DNA from 2 places in the Protofrankia sp. CiP1_Cm_nod2 genome. Region 2 is predicted to be linked to the other one. Evidence: riboswitches for the same ligand, from Rfam matches in the RefSeq annotation. Region 2 holds a riboswitch; the other holds the start of a gene.

Region 1 (7,278 bases), on a different contig from region 2:
CGGGGTGCGGCTGGCCGAGGTCGTCGCGGGCAGCCCGGCCGGTCGCGCCGGCCTGTTCGCCGACGACCTGGTGCTCTCCGTCGCCGGGCAGCCGGTCGCCACCCCGGGGGATCTGCAACGGCTGATGACGGAGGACACCATCGGCCGCCCGCTCGAACTGACGGTGTGGCGGCGCGGCGCGCTCGTCGACGTCATCGTCGTCCCGCAGGAACTGGCACTCACCTGAGAAGATCGGCACGAGTTTGTCGCGGTGTACGCCGATATGGCAAAAATGCGCCTATACAGCCAGAATGTACTGATGCTGCCAGCATGCGCCAATACAGCCAGAATGCGCTGATACGGCCAGAAAACATGAACATACACGACAACAGACTCACGCCGGTCGCGGCCTGGTGGGCGAACGTCCGCGGGCGGCCGCCGGCCACCGGCCCGCCCAGGCGGGGACGGTGGCCGCCCGCGGACGGTGGCGCCCCGGGTGCCCGAGGGAGGGGGAGGCACCCAGGGCCGTCAGTGGCACCCAGCCGTCAGCCGCACGGGAACAGCTGGGCGTAGGTGCGGGCGCCGACTGTTCCGTCGGCCGCGAGGCCGTGCCGCCGCTGGTATTCCTTGACCACCCTGGTGGTCTGCGGGCCGAATATCCCGTCGACGGTGAGAGGATATCCGATACCGGTCAGCCGCCGCTGTACCGCGGCCACCTCGGTACGCATTTTGCTGCCGTTTCTCACGGTTGCCGTGGACGCTGGCAGCGAACAGTTCCGGGTGATGTAGCTGATCCCGCTGACGGGCGGGACAGGGGCGCTCGACCGCGTTGTCGACATGCTCGCCGGGCTGGCTTTCGCCGCTGCCGCGGCGGCGTTCCCCCGCGCCAGATGACGGCGGTAGGAACCGTTGGTGTAGGCGCTCCAGGCACGCACGCCCTGACTGTCGCACACCTTCTTCGCCGCCCACGCGTTGGTGGCCGGGTCGTACAGGTTCCGGCCCGCCAGCCAGCCCGTGTGGACCCGCGCGTTGATCTGCCAGAGCCCGCGGGAGTCCTCACCGTGCGCGTTACGCGCCCTGGCGTTGCCACCGGACTCCGCGAGCGCCACCGCCACCCAGGTGCCCAGCGGCACCCCTCGGCAGCTGGGCAGCCCCGCGTTCGCGGCGACACGGGCGATGGCCGTGTCGGCGACGACGGCGGGCCCGGACGGCCCGGCCGCGCTGGCCGGGGCCGCGGTCAGCATCATTCCGGCCGTCGTCCCGATGAGCCCGACGGTGCCCACCAATGCCGCGCCGTTGCACCGGCCGGGTTTTCTGTGTCTTCCCCTGGACATGATCAGTTTCTCATCCAAAAGTATCGTCGAAATGGCTCGTCAAATTCACTGGCGGCGCCAGGACAGCATTTCCTTCGAGCAGCCGACGGTTTGCTCTTCCCAGCGCGCCTGATCGACTGGAACACGTCGGGCAGACCGGGGCGCAGGCCGTCGACCGCATTCGTCCAGAAAATTTCCCGGTCATTTCCGGAGCGCTCCGGGAGAAGCACCGTGCGCTCCGGCCGGAATTTTCTGGATATCCGGCGCGGGACCCGCGCCGGACCTGCCCGGGGCTCCAGGAACAGTTACCCGGCAGTGGCCGGGAGAAATTTTCGCGGCGGCCGCCGGCTGTTGCCCGCGCTGTCCGCCCGGGGCACCCGAACACCCCGTGGCCGCCAGCCCGGCCCGGGCGGGCGGGTCACCTGATACGGCCGACCAGATGGCTGCCGGTGTAGACCTTCTGGAGCCGGACCACGGCCCCGGTGTGCGGGGCGGCCCACATCATCCCGTTCCCGGCGTAGATCCCTACGTGGTGGATGCCGCCCGGCCGGCCGAAGAAAATGAGGTCACCGGGCTGCCGGGCATTCTTCGATATCTTCTGGGAGGCGTTGTACTGCGCGTTGGCCGTCCGCGGGACGCTGCGGCCGAGCTGCTTGTAGATGTACTGGACGAGGCCGGAGCAGTCGAACGCCCGGGGCCCCTCGGCACCCCACACGTACGGCTTTCCGGCCTGCTTCGACGCCAGATAGACGAGTTTCGCCCCGAAACCACTGGTGGACGTCGAGAAACTCACCGGCTGCGCCGACAGCGTGCGCACGCCCGCGGCGGCGGCCGGCGACGAGGCCGCCGACCAGACGGCCGGGGTGATCGTGAAGGTAGCGGGCCGGGCAGCGGTCGTGCCGGCCGCGGTGGTCGTGCCGGCCGTGGCGGCGTCGGTCCACCCCGTCCCGCCCGTGCCCGCGCCACGGTCGTTCGCCAGGGCCGGTGCGGCCAGCCCGGAGAGGGCGACGGTACCGGTGGCCGCGGCGGCAACCGCGGTACGTGCCGATATCCGGCCGAGGGCGGAGCGGGTCGTGGGCGCGCGATGACGACCGCGCCTGGAACTGGGACTGGGATGACCTACGGCAGCCGGACCTGAATTCACCTGGTGTGCAGGCAACGATGATCCTTCCCATACGCCTGCGAGGTTAGCTGTCGGGTTCGGGCCGGGAAGCCCGGTCGACGCGCGGATACCTGCGCGGCCGACTTCACCCCAAGGACGGCCACCGTGGTGGCGACGTCCGGCGGAAAGGTGGGTCCCCCGCTTCTGTCCTGGCGATCGCTAGTCGGAAGACACCGGACCGTGGACAGAACTCGGCGTGCGGTCCGGTGCCGTTGAGAGCCCGGCCAACGTAGCGAACTACTTTTGGTAACCGCAAGCGGCGGTTTTCTCGGCATGTCGGCGCACAACACTCACCGTACGCATCATTTACGCGGGCCGTCCCAGGATGGCTGCCGGGACGGTACGAGCTGGCCGCAGCGTGATGGCGCTACACACCGCTCCCATGGTTAACCAGCGCGTATCGTGAAACGGCCGATGCGGACCGGCAACAACATTTTTTCCACCGTTGTGTTTCGCTGTCGGGCACAGCATTTGCACTGTCGGGCACAGCATTTGCACTGCCCGAAACAGCGTTTGCGCTGTCGGGCGCAGTGGATCGCCCGGGTGGGCCCACGGACCGCCGAAGCAACGCCACGAACCCGGACGTGCGCACGCCGCGGCCGGCGGCATGGCCAGCGCGGACGGCGCAGCGTCCGGGCATCAGTGACGCCCGGGCACCAGCGGGGCCGCCGGTCCGCCCCGGGCCAGGCAGGGCCCCGGGCGGAGCGGCGTCGGTCAGGACTCGACCCAGCCGCGCGCCTGCGCGAGGGTGGTCAGTCGCTGCCGTATCTGGCTTATCTGGCCGCCGGTCAGGGTCGGCACCGATTCGATGAGCGTCTCGGTCAGCAGATGCCGGAACTCCCCGACGGTGAGGACGTCGCACATGTCGTCGTCGTCGGCGCTCGAACGCCCGTTGACCACACCTGGGGAGACCACCGGATACACGGGCGCCGGACGGGCCGGAGCCCGGCGGATCAGACGGACGACCGAGGCCTTCGGGCCCCTGTCACTCTCCTCCGCCTCGAACTCCACCAGCGTTCCGGGCTGGAACAGGTGCTTCTCGTCCTGAAGATCGTTTGCGTGCATGAAAACGTCGTCGCCACCGGCATCGGGCGCTATGAAACCGTAGCCGCGAACCCCGTCGAAACGCAGAATTCTACCAGTACCCACCACATCTGCCCCTGTACAACCTCTGTGCCAACCAGCCCTGTACCAAGTGAACTGCACACCAGACGAACCTGTGTACAACCAAGCCCCAGGACCGCTCGCGCGACCGCAGGACCTGCTCACCGTCTCAGGTACGCCTACCCAGGTCAAGCCCGACACCCGGAGCGCGGAACGACCGACAGCGGCCGATGGGGAACGAGCGCGGATACACCGGGGCGGAACGGCCGACCAGCTGACCAGCTGACCGGCCGGCCGGCCCCCGGAAGCGCCCCGGGGGCCAGCCGGCCGTCGACGTCATGGTCACAAGCCGCGGATCCGTGTCCTTACGGTCTACGCCGGGTCACCGGCGGCGTGGACGGCGGCCAGGCTCTGCCTGGCGGCGTCGACCACCGCCCGCGGGGTGAAACCGAATCTGGTCTGCAGGTCCCGCAGCGGGGCGGACGCGCCGAAGGTCCGCATCCCGATGATCACCCCGTCCGGGCCGGCGTACCGTTCCCAGCCGAGCGTGGCGGCCTGCTCGACCACGACCCGCGCGCGGACCGCCGGCGGCAGCACCTGCTCGCGGTACCGCGCGGGCTGCCGCTCGAACAGCTCCCAGGACGGCAGGCTGACCACCCGGGCGCGCACCCCCTGCGCGGCCAGCTCCTCATGGGCGGCCAGGGCCAGGTGCACCTCGCTGCCGGTACCGATCAGGATCACCTCGGGGTCGCCGTCGGCGGGGTCGGCCAGCACGTAGCCGCCGCGGGCGAGCCCGGCGGCGTCGGCGTAGCGGGCCCGGTCCAGCGTCGGCAGCGCCTGCCGGCTCAGGACGAGCGCGGCCGGCTCCTGCTCCAGGCCCATCACCACCCGCCACGCCTGCGCGACCTCGCCCGCGTCACAGGGGCGGATCACCAGCAGGCCGGGGACGGCCCGCAGCGAGGCGAGCTGCTCGACCGGCTGGTGCGTCGGCCCGTCCTCCCCGACCCCGATGGAGTCATGGGTGAACACGTGGATGACCGGCAGCTCCATCAGCGCGGACAGCCGCAGGGCGCCGCGGGCGAAGTCGGAGAAGATCAGAAAGGTCGACCACAGCGGCCGCAGCCCGGACAGGGACAGCCCGTTGGCCACCGCGGCCGACGCGTGCTCGCGGACGCCGAAGTGCAGGTTGCGCCCACCCGGGCTGGCGGCCTGGAAGTCCCCGGCGCCGTCGACGGTCAGCCGGGTCTTCGTCGACGGGGCGAGATCGGCGGAGCCGCCGACCAGCCAGGGCACCCGGGCAGCGACGGCGTTGAGGACCTTCCCGGAGGAGTCCCGGGTGGCCAGGCCCTTGCCGTCGGCGGGGAAGACGGGGATGTCGGCGTCCCAGCCGTCGGGCAGCTGCCCGCCCCACAGCAGGTCGAGCTGGCCGGCGAGATCGGGATGTGCCTCCCGGTAGCGGCCGAGCAGGGCCAGCCAGCTGTCCCGCTCGGCCCGGCCCCGCTTGCCGACACCGGCGGCGAAGTGCTCGTACACCCCGTCGGGGACGAGGAAGCGGGCCTCCGGCGGCCAGTTGTAGAACCGCTTCGTCGCCCGGATCTCCTCCTCCCCCAGCGGCTCCCCGTGCGCGGCGGCGGTGCCCTGCTTGGTCGGGGCGCCGAAGGCGATCTGGCTGTCGACGATGATCAGGGTCGGGCGGTGCGGCTCGCGGCGGAACGTCTCGAAGGCGCGGCCCAGGGCCGTGCGGTCGTTGGCGTCACCGACCCGGGTGACGTTCCAGCCGTAGGCGATGAACCGGGTGGCCACGTCCTCGGTGAACGCCAGGTCGGTGCCGCCCTCGATGCTGATGTGGTTGTTGTCGTAGATCCAGCACAGGTTGGCCAGCCCCAGGTGGCCGGCCAGCGACGCCGCCTCGGCCGCGACCCCCTCCATCAGGTCGCCGTCACCGCACAGCGCGTACACGTCGTGGTCGAACACGTCGAAGCCGGGCCGGTTGAAGCGCGCCGCCAGCCAGCGCCCGGCGATGGCCATGCCCACCGCCGTCGCCGCGCCCGTGCCCAGCGGCCCGGTGGTCGCCTCCACCCCGGACGTCCAGCGGTACTCCGGGTGGCCGGGGCACTTCCCGTCCAGCTGGCGGAAGCGTCTGATGTCGTCGAGGGTGACCGCCGGCCCGCCGGGCGTCTCATAGGTGGGGCCGACCGCCCGGACACCGGCCAGGTGCAGCATCGCGTACAGCAACGCCGACGCGTGCCCCGCCGACAGCACGAACCTGTCCCGGTTCGGCCAGGAGGGATCGTCGGGGTCGAAGCGCAGGAACTCCTGCCACAGCGTGTAGGTCACCGGTGCCATGGCCATCGGGGTGCCCGGGTGCCCGGAGTTCGCGGCCTGCACCGCGTCCATACACAGTGTGCGGATCGTCGCGACGCACAGATCGTCCGTGTCGGTGATGGCCGGCTGTTCGGTGGGCGTCATGTACATCCTTTGTGTCGGATAGGACGCCCACAACGTCCGTCGCAGGCGCTTGCGGGTCCACGCCCTAGATCGTATCCAGCGGTGACGGATCTCCGGTGGGCGTCGGGGCCGTGCGGGCGCCGCTGTGGCCTTGCTCCCGCGCTCTCGTTTCCCGGCTCCGATGTCAGGAGAGAACGTACCGGCCGACGGCGTCACTACGGTGACCGTACGTACACGCGGGTACGTCCGCGCGGACGGAGACGCAGACGCGGGGGACCGGGCGGGAAGCTGTCAGCGAGGCTGCCCGCCGGCCGTGTGGTCCGGCCCGTCGGCGAGGCCACCGAAGGCGGCGAGGCCCCCGAACGCCCTGGTCAGCTCGCTGGGGACGATCCAGACCTTGTTCGCCTCGCCCGCGGCGATGCGCGGCAGGGTCTGCAAGTACTGGTAGGCGAGCAGTTTCTGGTCGGCGTTGCCGGCATGGATCGCCCGGAACACCGTGGTGATGGCCTCCGCCTCGCCCTGCGCGGCGAGGATCTTCGCCTGCCGCTCTCCCTCGGCGCGCAGGATCGCGGCCTGTTTCTCACCCTCGGCGCGCAGGATCTCGCTCTGCTTGACGCCCTCCGCCGACAGGATCGCCGCCCGGCGGTCCCGCTCGGCGCGCATCTGCTTCTCCATCGAGTCCTGGATCGACGCCGGCGGGTCGATGGCCTTGAGCTCCACCCGGTTGACCCGGATGCCCCACTTGCCGGTCGCCTCGTCGAGCACACCGCGCAGCCTGGTGTTGATCTCATCACGGGAGGTCAGGGTCTGCTCCAGGTTCAGACTACCGATCACGTTGCGCAGCGTCGTGACAGTGAGCTGCTCGATCGCGCTGATGACGTCGGCGATCTCGTAGGTGGACGCGCGCGGGTCGGTGACCTGGAAGTAGATCACCGTGTCGATGCCCACGACGAGGTTGTCCTCGGTGATCACCGGCTGCGGCGGGAAGGTCACCACCTGCTCGCGCAGGTCGACGCGTTCACGGATCCGGTCCACGACGGGGATGACGAGGGCCAGGCCCGGGGTGAGGGTCCGGTGGTACCGGCCCAGCCGCTCGACCACGACCGCCCGGGCCTGCGGCACAACCCGCACCGCCCGGCTGAGAAAAACCAGCAGCACCAGCAGAACGACCGCGGTGGCGATCAGCCCGGTCATCGACGCCTCCCCGGTCCCAAGGCCCGCTACAGCTGCGCGGGGTGGACGATGGCCGTGGCGCCGTCGATGCGCAGCACG
Region 2 (7,143 bases):
GCCAGTTCCCAGTCGGCGTCCACGGCGAGCCGGGCGTGCAGTTCCGCCCAGATCCGCCCGGCCGGCCAGGCCGCGGCGTCGGCGGTGGCCTCCACCTGTAGGTAGAAGCGGCTTGTCCGGTGGTCGCGCAGCATGTGGCCGGCGAACCCCCGGGGACTGACCCCATAAATGATCTTATCGGTGGACGGGGCGACCGCGGCCAGGACCGCGAGCCAGGCCCATGCGCTGTCGCGCTGCCGGATGGAGCGTAACGCGCCCTCGGGGATCGATCCTCGGGAAACACCATGATGGCCGTCGCAGCCCGCGATGAAACGGCTTTCCACCACCTGCCGCTGCCCGCCGGCCGTGACGAAGGAGACGGCGGGGTGGTCGGAGGCCAGCGCGCCCAACATCACGTCAGTGACGCCGAACTCGATGACGCCACCCGCGGCAAGGTAGGCGGCAACCAGGTCGGCGACAAGCTTCTGCTGCGGGTAGACAACGTGGTGGCGTCCGCCCGCATGGCGAGCATACTCGACGACAAACGCTCTGCGACGATGTCGGAACTCACAGTCGTGGTGCGGCACACCTTCGGCTCGCAGGCCGTCGGCGAGCCCGTTGCGCTCCAGGGCGTCCACCGCCGCCGGCCCGAGCAGCCCGGCGCGTGGACGGCTTTCCACCCTGGCCCGACTGGCGGCCTCGAGCACGAGCGTGTCGATACCCCGACGAGCCAGCACGACCGCGGCCACCAGGCCCGCGACACCCGCGCCAATCACAACAACGCCCACCCGGCGAGGACGCGGCCGGGAGGCGGGCGCGTCCGGCTGGCGCACACCACGCCCGTCCGGCACGGACCCCGACGCGGACCGCGTCATGGCGAGCGCCTCCCCGGGGAGCATCGGCACGATTCCTGATCATCCGTCACGCTGCCCTGATCACGTGACTGACCTGGAAGGACCGATCCGGACGAGGCACTGCCAGAGTACGACGTCACATTCCGACACGCGTCAGAAGGCCGACAACTCGGCATCAACCAATCGGACAATTTTCGCAAAAAGAGCAGAGTACCGCCAATGGGCAGCCTTGATCGCTACTTAACGTAGCAGTATTGCTCACTATCTGTACTCGAAGGCTCCTGGTCGACCGTCTGTCGCCGCTATGGCGTATTGTCATCCTCCGCATCCCGCAAGTCACGGAAAGCGGCACGTCAGTCGGGCGACCGAAGGCCACAAGCCAGCCGGTCGCACCCGGCGCCGCCCCGGCCGGCGAAGGAGGATGGGGTAGAAGAGCCGGTTATGACACTTCATACAACTACTTGGGGTAGTTGTGAGGGACTAGTGTTTACTAGCGCCATCCGTATGAACTAGTCTCGCGCCGACGTCACGACGCACCGGGCCGAACTGCCGAATCCTGCCCACGGTCCCGGTGTTCCCTCCGAGTCGTCACCAGGGCAGGAGCGGGGGACCCATCCTCCACCGGACGGCATCGAACCGCGGTGTCGCCCTCGGGGTGAAGTGTGCAGCGCGATGGTCGCGCGACCCACCGGGCAGCCCAGCCCGAACCCGACAGCTCACCTCGCAGGCGAACGGGAAGGATCACAACCTTGTCTGCGCATGATGTGCAGCCTGATCCAGCAGTACGATCGCGTTCGTCGCAGGCGGCTGCGCCGTCGTCCCGCCAGCACCCGATCGACCGGCACGTCGACCGTCCGGCACGCGGCCGGCATCGCGCGCCCGCGCCGCAGCCCGGAACGGGCCGCTCGCGAGCCCGGGCCGCTGTCGCCGTGGTGACCACCGGTACCGTCGCGGTGTCCGGTGTCGCCCTGGCCGGATGCGCCACGGCCGACTCGAACTCCGACGATGCCTCCGTCACCTCGCCGATAACGCTTGGATCACAGTTCGGCAGCCAGGCGTCACTGGCCAACCTGCGCACCTCGACCATCAATCCGCTGTCCACGGGTGGTTCCGGATCGGTCACCAGCCAGGTACTCAACCAGACCGACCTGCATCCCAAGAACGGCGTCGTGCTCAAAGTCACGAATCCGGACGTCTCCGTGAAGGCCGACCAGCCGGTGGAGATGGGGTTCTCCCTCGAGGACGCGGTCACCCACGCACCGCTGGTCAATCAGCTTGTCAAGGTCCAGGTGAAGCTGCCGGAGGGATGGGCCACCTTCAAGCACCTCTACACCAACGAGCAGGGCTTCACCAGCTACACCGCGAAGGTTCTCACCACCACGCAGATCACTGCGATTTTCGACGGGACCGACGCCCTGCGCTCGACACGGTCGACGAACGTCGGCACGTTGACCGTGATTCCCAACACCCCGCCCGTGCAGCGCTCTCCCCAGATCACTGGCCTCGATGCCCCGACCATGAGCAACGCCATCTCGGGCGCGCTCGCGGCCGCCAGCTCGCTGGGTGAACGGGCGGTGTATCTCGCGGCCCAGCAGGCCGGGAAGCCCTACGTCTATGGCGCTGAGGGCCCCTACACGTTCGACTGCTCAGGACTGGTCCAGTACGTCTTCAAGCAGCTGGGACGCAACATCCCCCGCACCGCCGAGGGACAGTACGAGGCGACCACCAGGATATCGCAGTACAACAAGCAGCCAGGTGACCTGATTTTCTACGGCGCACCAGGTAACATCTACCACGTCGGTATTTATGCGGGCGATGGTAAGATGTGGGTGGCACCCAAGTCAGGTGATGTCGTCTCGCTGAGGGCCATCTATACCACGTCATATTCCGTCGGCCGGGTTTTCTGAGCGAACCGGTCAGCCCGCGTCCACATCCGGCTGTCAGTACGCGGCTTCGCGTAGTGGCAACCAATATACTGTAGAAACAATTCACAGGCGGGTTCCCGCGCGGCCTCCCCCTCCGATTGTGCGTGAACCTTGCCGCCAGGTCGATCTTGTCGACGTCGACACCGGCCTGGCGGCGCTCCGCGGCATCCCGCGATGATGACTTCCGCTGGTTGGACCGAGCCAACCCCCCCAGCTCGGAAAGCCCGGCGGAACAAGAGGCTTCCGTCGGCCGGTCGTACTGGACCCCCCCCACAGTCCGGCCGGTCGGCGGGAGCCGCCCTCTCCCACCGACCGGATGCGCGGCCGAGGCTGGAACCTCATCAGACGCCTTCTCCGCGGGCCTCCCAACCCCGGATGCCCGCTCCTACGCCTTGGGCTTCCTGGAGAAGTCCCACAGGCTGCGCGTGACCTGCTTGTCCCACGTCCCGTCGACATGCTGGACATGGGTTCCCGACGGGCAGTTCGGGACCTGCCCGACCGGCCCCACCACCGCGACGGCGGCGAACTTCAGGTTGTTGTCAGGCGCCCCGCAGGCAATCGTGAGGGCGGCCCGCCCACCTTCGCCAAGACCCCAGATGTAGATCTTGGACTGGTCGATCTTCGACCGCTTCTCCGACACGTAGCGCACGACGTCACGCAGGTACTGCACGTCCGCGCCCCGGGGGTCGTCCAACCTCCATTCGCCGTCCACGGCTTCCGGGTAGACCACGGCGAAGTGCTGCCGGTCGGCAAGCGTCGAGGCTTCGGTGATCTTTTCGATCGCAGCCGCGTCGCTGTTGTTGTCATGCAGGACGAGGACCAGCGGCAGGGGCTTGCCGGGGTCGGCGTCGGCATGAACGGCGAGCTCGCGTTCGGCGGAGGCGTACCCCGCCGGTATCTTCGCCCGCTCGGTATCCGGGCTACCCGAGCGAGACACGTAGATCCAGGCGACCACGAGCACGGCACCGATGATCAGCACCCGCTTGCGGTTCTTGGCCCATAGCTGTTTCCCGGCTTTCAGCGGATTCGACACCACGAGACAACCGAACCACACCAGGAGCCGTCGATTCGGCAGATTCGCCTCGCGTCGCGGGCAAGTCGGGGCCACCCGGAGTGCGCTGTCTCACACCCAGTCAGCTTGCGATACCGATTGACTACTAAAAGTAGTCAAACAGGCATGTCCGGTACGGCAACCACGGCACGGCTCGTTCGTTGACGTGGTGTATCCACCAGAATCTCGACAACATCGGATTGCGGGGCATACGGCTGCCGGAACAGGGGTGAGGCCGAAGTGGACAGTGGTCAGGAACTCGACCATCGACTGATCAAGATTGAACACGAGCTGTCGGTGTTCGGCCGGCGCGCCGAACGCTTCCGGATGGCCATCGCCGGCGAGTCCGGGACGGTTCTGGACCGCTCCGCCTACCTGCTGCTCAGCCACATCCACGAACACGGCGCCGTACGGCTGACCACCCTGGGCACGGTGTTCGCCCTGGACATCTCCACGGTGAGCCGCCAGATCGCCGCGCTTGTCACGGCCGGGCTGGTGGAACGCGCCACCGATCCCAGCGACCGGCGGGCGACGCTGGTGAGACTCAGCACCCGCGGCCAGCAACGCTACCTCGCCACCCGCTCCGCACGGGTAGAAAAAATCAATACCCTGGTACGCACCTGGGACCAGGAGGAACTCGGTGTCTTCGGCGCGCTGCTGAGCCGGCTGAACGTGGCGATCGCCGAACACGACCGCGCCCATCTGCCGCCGCAGCACGACGAGCCGTGTCCCGCACCCGCCACCCCGCCGGCCGTCAGGACGGACTGACGGCCGACGGCCGGGCACCGGGCGACAGGCCGCTCCCCCCGCGTCCGGGCGCAGGCCCCCCGGCTGCTTCCCGCGCCCACCGAAGGTTCCCCGCGGCCGCCCGGCCCCGGGTCAGGCATGGACGTCCAGGGCGTGCAGGCGTGCCTGGCGCAGCACCTCCGTCTCCGGCGGGCCGGCCAGTTCCGGCAGCCAGCCATGCACCCAGGACAACAGCAGGTCGGCCAGGGCCGGGTTCTGCGCGAGGACCGGACCGTGCAGGTAGGTACCGATCACACGGCCGTCCACGACACCGTCGGTGTGGTCCGGGGTACCGTTACCGACCCCCTTGCGCACGATCCCGAGCGGCCGGCCGTGCCCGTTGGGCAGTGCCCGGGTACGTCCCCCGTGGTTCTCGTAGCCGAGCAGCAACGGCAGCTCGAGCTCGGGGACGGGCTCGACGACGATGTCACCGACCGCGCGTGGCGGCACCGGCTGCTCGAACGAGCGTCGCGTCTCCACGTCCACCAGGCCCAGGCCGTCGTGGATACGGCCCTCACCGGCGGGGAAGGACGCACCGATCACCTGGTATCCGGCGCACACCGCGAGCACGGCCGCGCCCTGGGCCACCGCGTGCGCGATCGCGCTGTTGCGGCGCAGCCCCTCGGCGGCCAGCACCTGCGGCTCGTCCTCACCGCCGCCGAGCAGATAGATGTCGCAGCCGGCCGGCACCGGCTCCCCGGCCGGGACGCCGATCACCTCGGCCGGCAGGCCACGCCAGCGCAGCCGCTGCGCCAGCACGGTCGCGTTGCCGCCGTCGCCGTACGTCCCGAGCAGCTCCGGGTAGATCAGGGCGATCCGGGTCGCCGACTCCCGGCTCATGCCGCGGCCCCGGTCATGTCACCGTGGATGGTCACCTTTTTGGTCACCTTTTTGGTCAACTGTTCGTCCTCACCGGGGCGACCCGCCCCAGGATGTCGCGGAAGGCGGTGTAGTTCGCGACCACATCGACGATCTTCTCGTCCAGAACCGCCGCCGCGCTCTCGGCATCGGGATGGACCGTGTGCGGGATCTCCGCGTATGCCAGCCGGACGCTCATGTCCTCCTTGCGCCCACCGGTGACCAGCACCCGCCGGCCCGGCAGCCGCTCGAACGGGACATCCCAGATCCACGACGGGTCACGCCCGTCAGCGGTCTGCGCGTTGAAGTCAACGATCACCGGCCGGGTGGGCGTGCTGTTGAGCAGCTCCATCATCTCCACCCAGCCGGCCGGGTTCTTCGCCAGCAGCAGCCGCCCGCGGGTACCGGAGTCGCCGAGCTCGACCTCCTGGTAGCGGCCCTGGACGTCCTCAAGGCCGGTCATCGCGGCCAGCGCCTGCTCGACCTCGACCCCGAAGAGCTTCGCCGCCGCGGCGGCCATCGCCGCATTGCCGAGGTTCACCCGGCCGGGCAGGTCGATCGACGCCGTGAGGTGACGGCCGAACCAGAGCAGCTCGTGCGGCCCGGTGACCGAGACAAGGGGCTCAGGCCGGGCCAGCCCGCAGCCGCACCACCAGCCCGTGGCGTTGCGGTGCAGCAGGCTGGCGCACTGCGGGCACACCATCGCGTCCGCCGTCCAGTTCTGGCCCGCCGACACCCAGACCTGGTTCGACCAGCCGGCGGCGGCCCAGGCCACCAGCGGGTCGTCGGCGTTGGCGATCGCGGTCGCGCCGGGCAGCTCGGCGCCGAGATCACGCCAGAGGCTCGCGATCCGCCGGGTCTCGTTCGACCGGTCGAGCTGGTCACGGCTGATGTTGAGCAGGATGACCGCGCGGGGCTGGATCTGCCTGGCCACTTTGGGCAGCCAGATCTCGTCCACCTCGAGCGCGGCGGCCGCGTCGTAGGGCGGCTTGGACAGGGCGGCCAGCACGCCCGCCGCCATGTTGGCGCCACCGCTGTTGCTGCGGACCGGGCCGAGCGTGCCCAGCGCGCGGGCCAGCAGCCGGGTGGTCGTGGTCTTGCCGTTGGTCCCGCTGACGCAGGCCACCAGCTGCCCGGCCGCGACCTCGGACAGGATCTCCGGGGAGACCCGCAGGGCAAGCTTGCCGCCGATCATCTCACCGGATCCGCGTCCCAGCTGGCGGGAAGCCGAGGACGCGAGTTTCTCCACAGCAAGGGCGGCACGGGTGCGGGCGGAGAACCGGCGCGGGAAGGGTGTGCTCATCGCCTCCCCAGCGTGCCACGGGCCGCCGCGCCGGTGACCGACACCCCGTCATACCCGTCCCATGTCGGTCCCGGACCAGCTCCAGAGCGGCCTCGGAACATCCTCCGGGCAGTGGCGAACAGGCGGGGTACGAGTGTGGTACGAGGTGTGATAAGACGTGCGCCGGACGGCTGTCCACCAGGCATGTCCGGCAAGGGCGCGCCCCATCGGGGCAGGTACGGCAAAGGCAGGCACGACAGGGGTGCGTCGCGGGCGGGACATCACTGTCCGGGCGGGACAGAGCAGGGTACGGCAGGGTGACGCGAGCGGACGGCCGTCATGGACCGAGCAGCCGGTCCGTAGGGACCGCTACCGCTGTGCCCCGTCGTGACAAGCGGCCCGGGCGGG

Evidence for each region. A riboswitch is a leader RNA that binds a small molecule or an ion and turns the genes downstream of it on or off. The one in region 2 is predicted to bind cyclic di-AMP.
Region 1: another riboswitch for cyclic di-AMP. It lies ahead of NBW84_RS00185 (C40 family peptidase); the one in region 2 lies ahead of NBW84_RS04300 (C40 family peptidase).

Annotation. Positions count from the first base shown of each region.
Region 1 is NZ_CAKKTL010000001.1:41,203-48,480, forward strand. It holds gene NBW84_RS00175 (trypsin-like peptidase domain-containing protein) at 1-226, shown strand, start outside; gene NBW84_RS00180 (peptidoglycan-binding protein) at 525-1,313, opposite strand; gene NBW84_RS00185 (C40 family peptidase) at 1,711-2,085, opposite strand; gene NBW84_RS00190 (hypothetical protein) at 2,066-2,380, shown strand; cyclic di-AMP (ydaO/yuaA leader) riboswitch at 2,454-2,619, opposite strand; gene NBW84_RS00195 (cold-shock protein) at 3,169-3,606, opposite strand; gene tkt (transketolase) at 3,931-6,027, opposite strand; gene NBW84_RS00205 (SPFH domain-containing protein) at 6,298-7,200, opposite strand; gene NBW84_RS00210 (NfeD family protein) at 7,227-7,278, opposite strand, start outside.
Region 2 is NZ_CAKKTL010000023.1:422-7,564, forward strand. It holds partial or broken gene NBW84_RS04295 (4-hydroxybenzoate 3-monooxygenase) at 1-878, opposite strand, end outside; cyclic di-AMP (ydaO/yuaA leader) riboswitch at 1,402-1,577, shown strand; gene NBW84_RS04300 (C40 family peptidase) at 1,766-2,740, shown strand; gene NBW84_RS04305 (PHB depolymerase family esterase) at 3,144-3,794, opposite strand; gene NBW84_RS04310 (MarR family transcriptional regulator) at 4,050-4,577, shown strand; gene NBW84_RS04315 (type 1 glutamine amidotransferase) at 4,689-5,435, opposite strand; gene NBW84_RS04320 (MurT ligase domain-containing protein) at 5,491-6,756, opposite strand.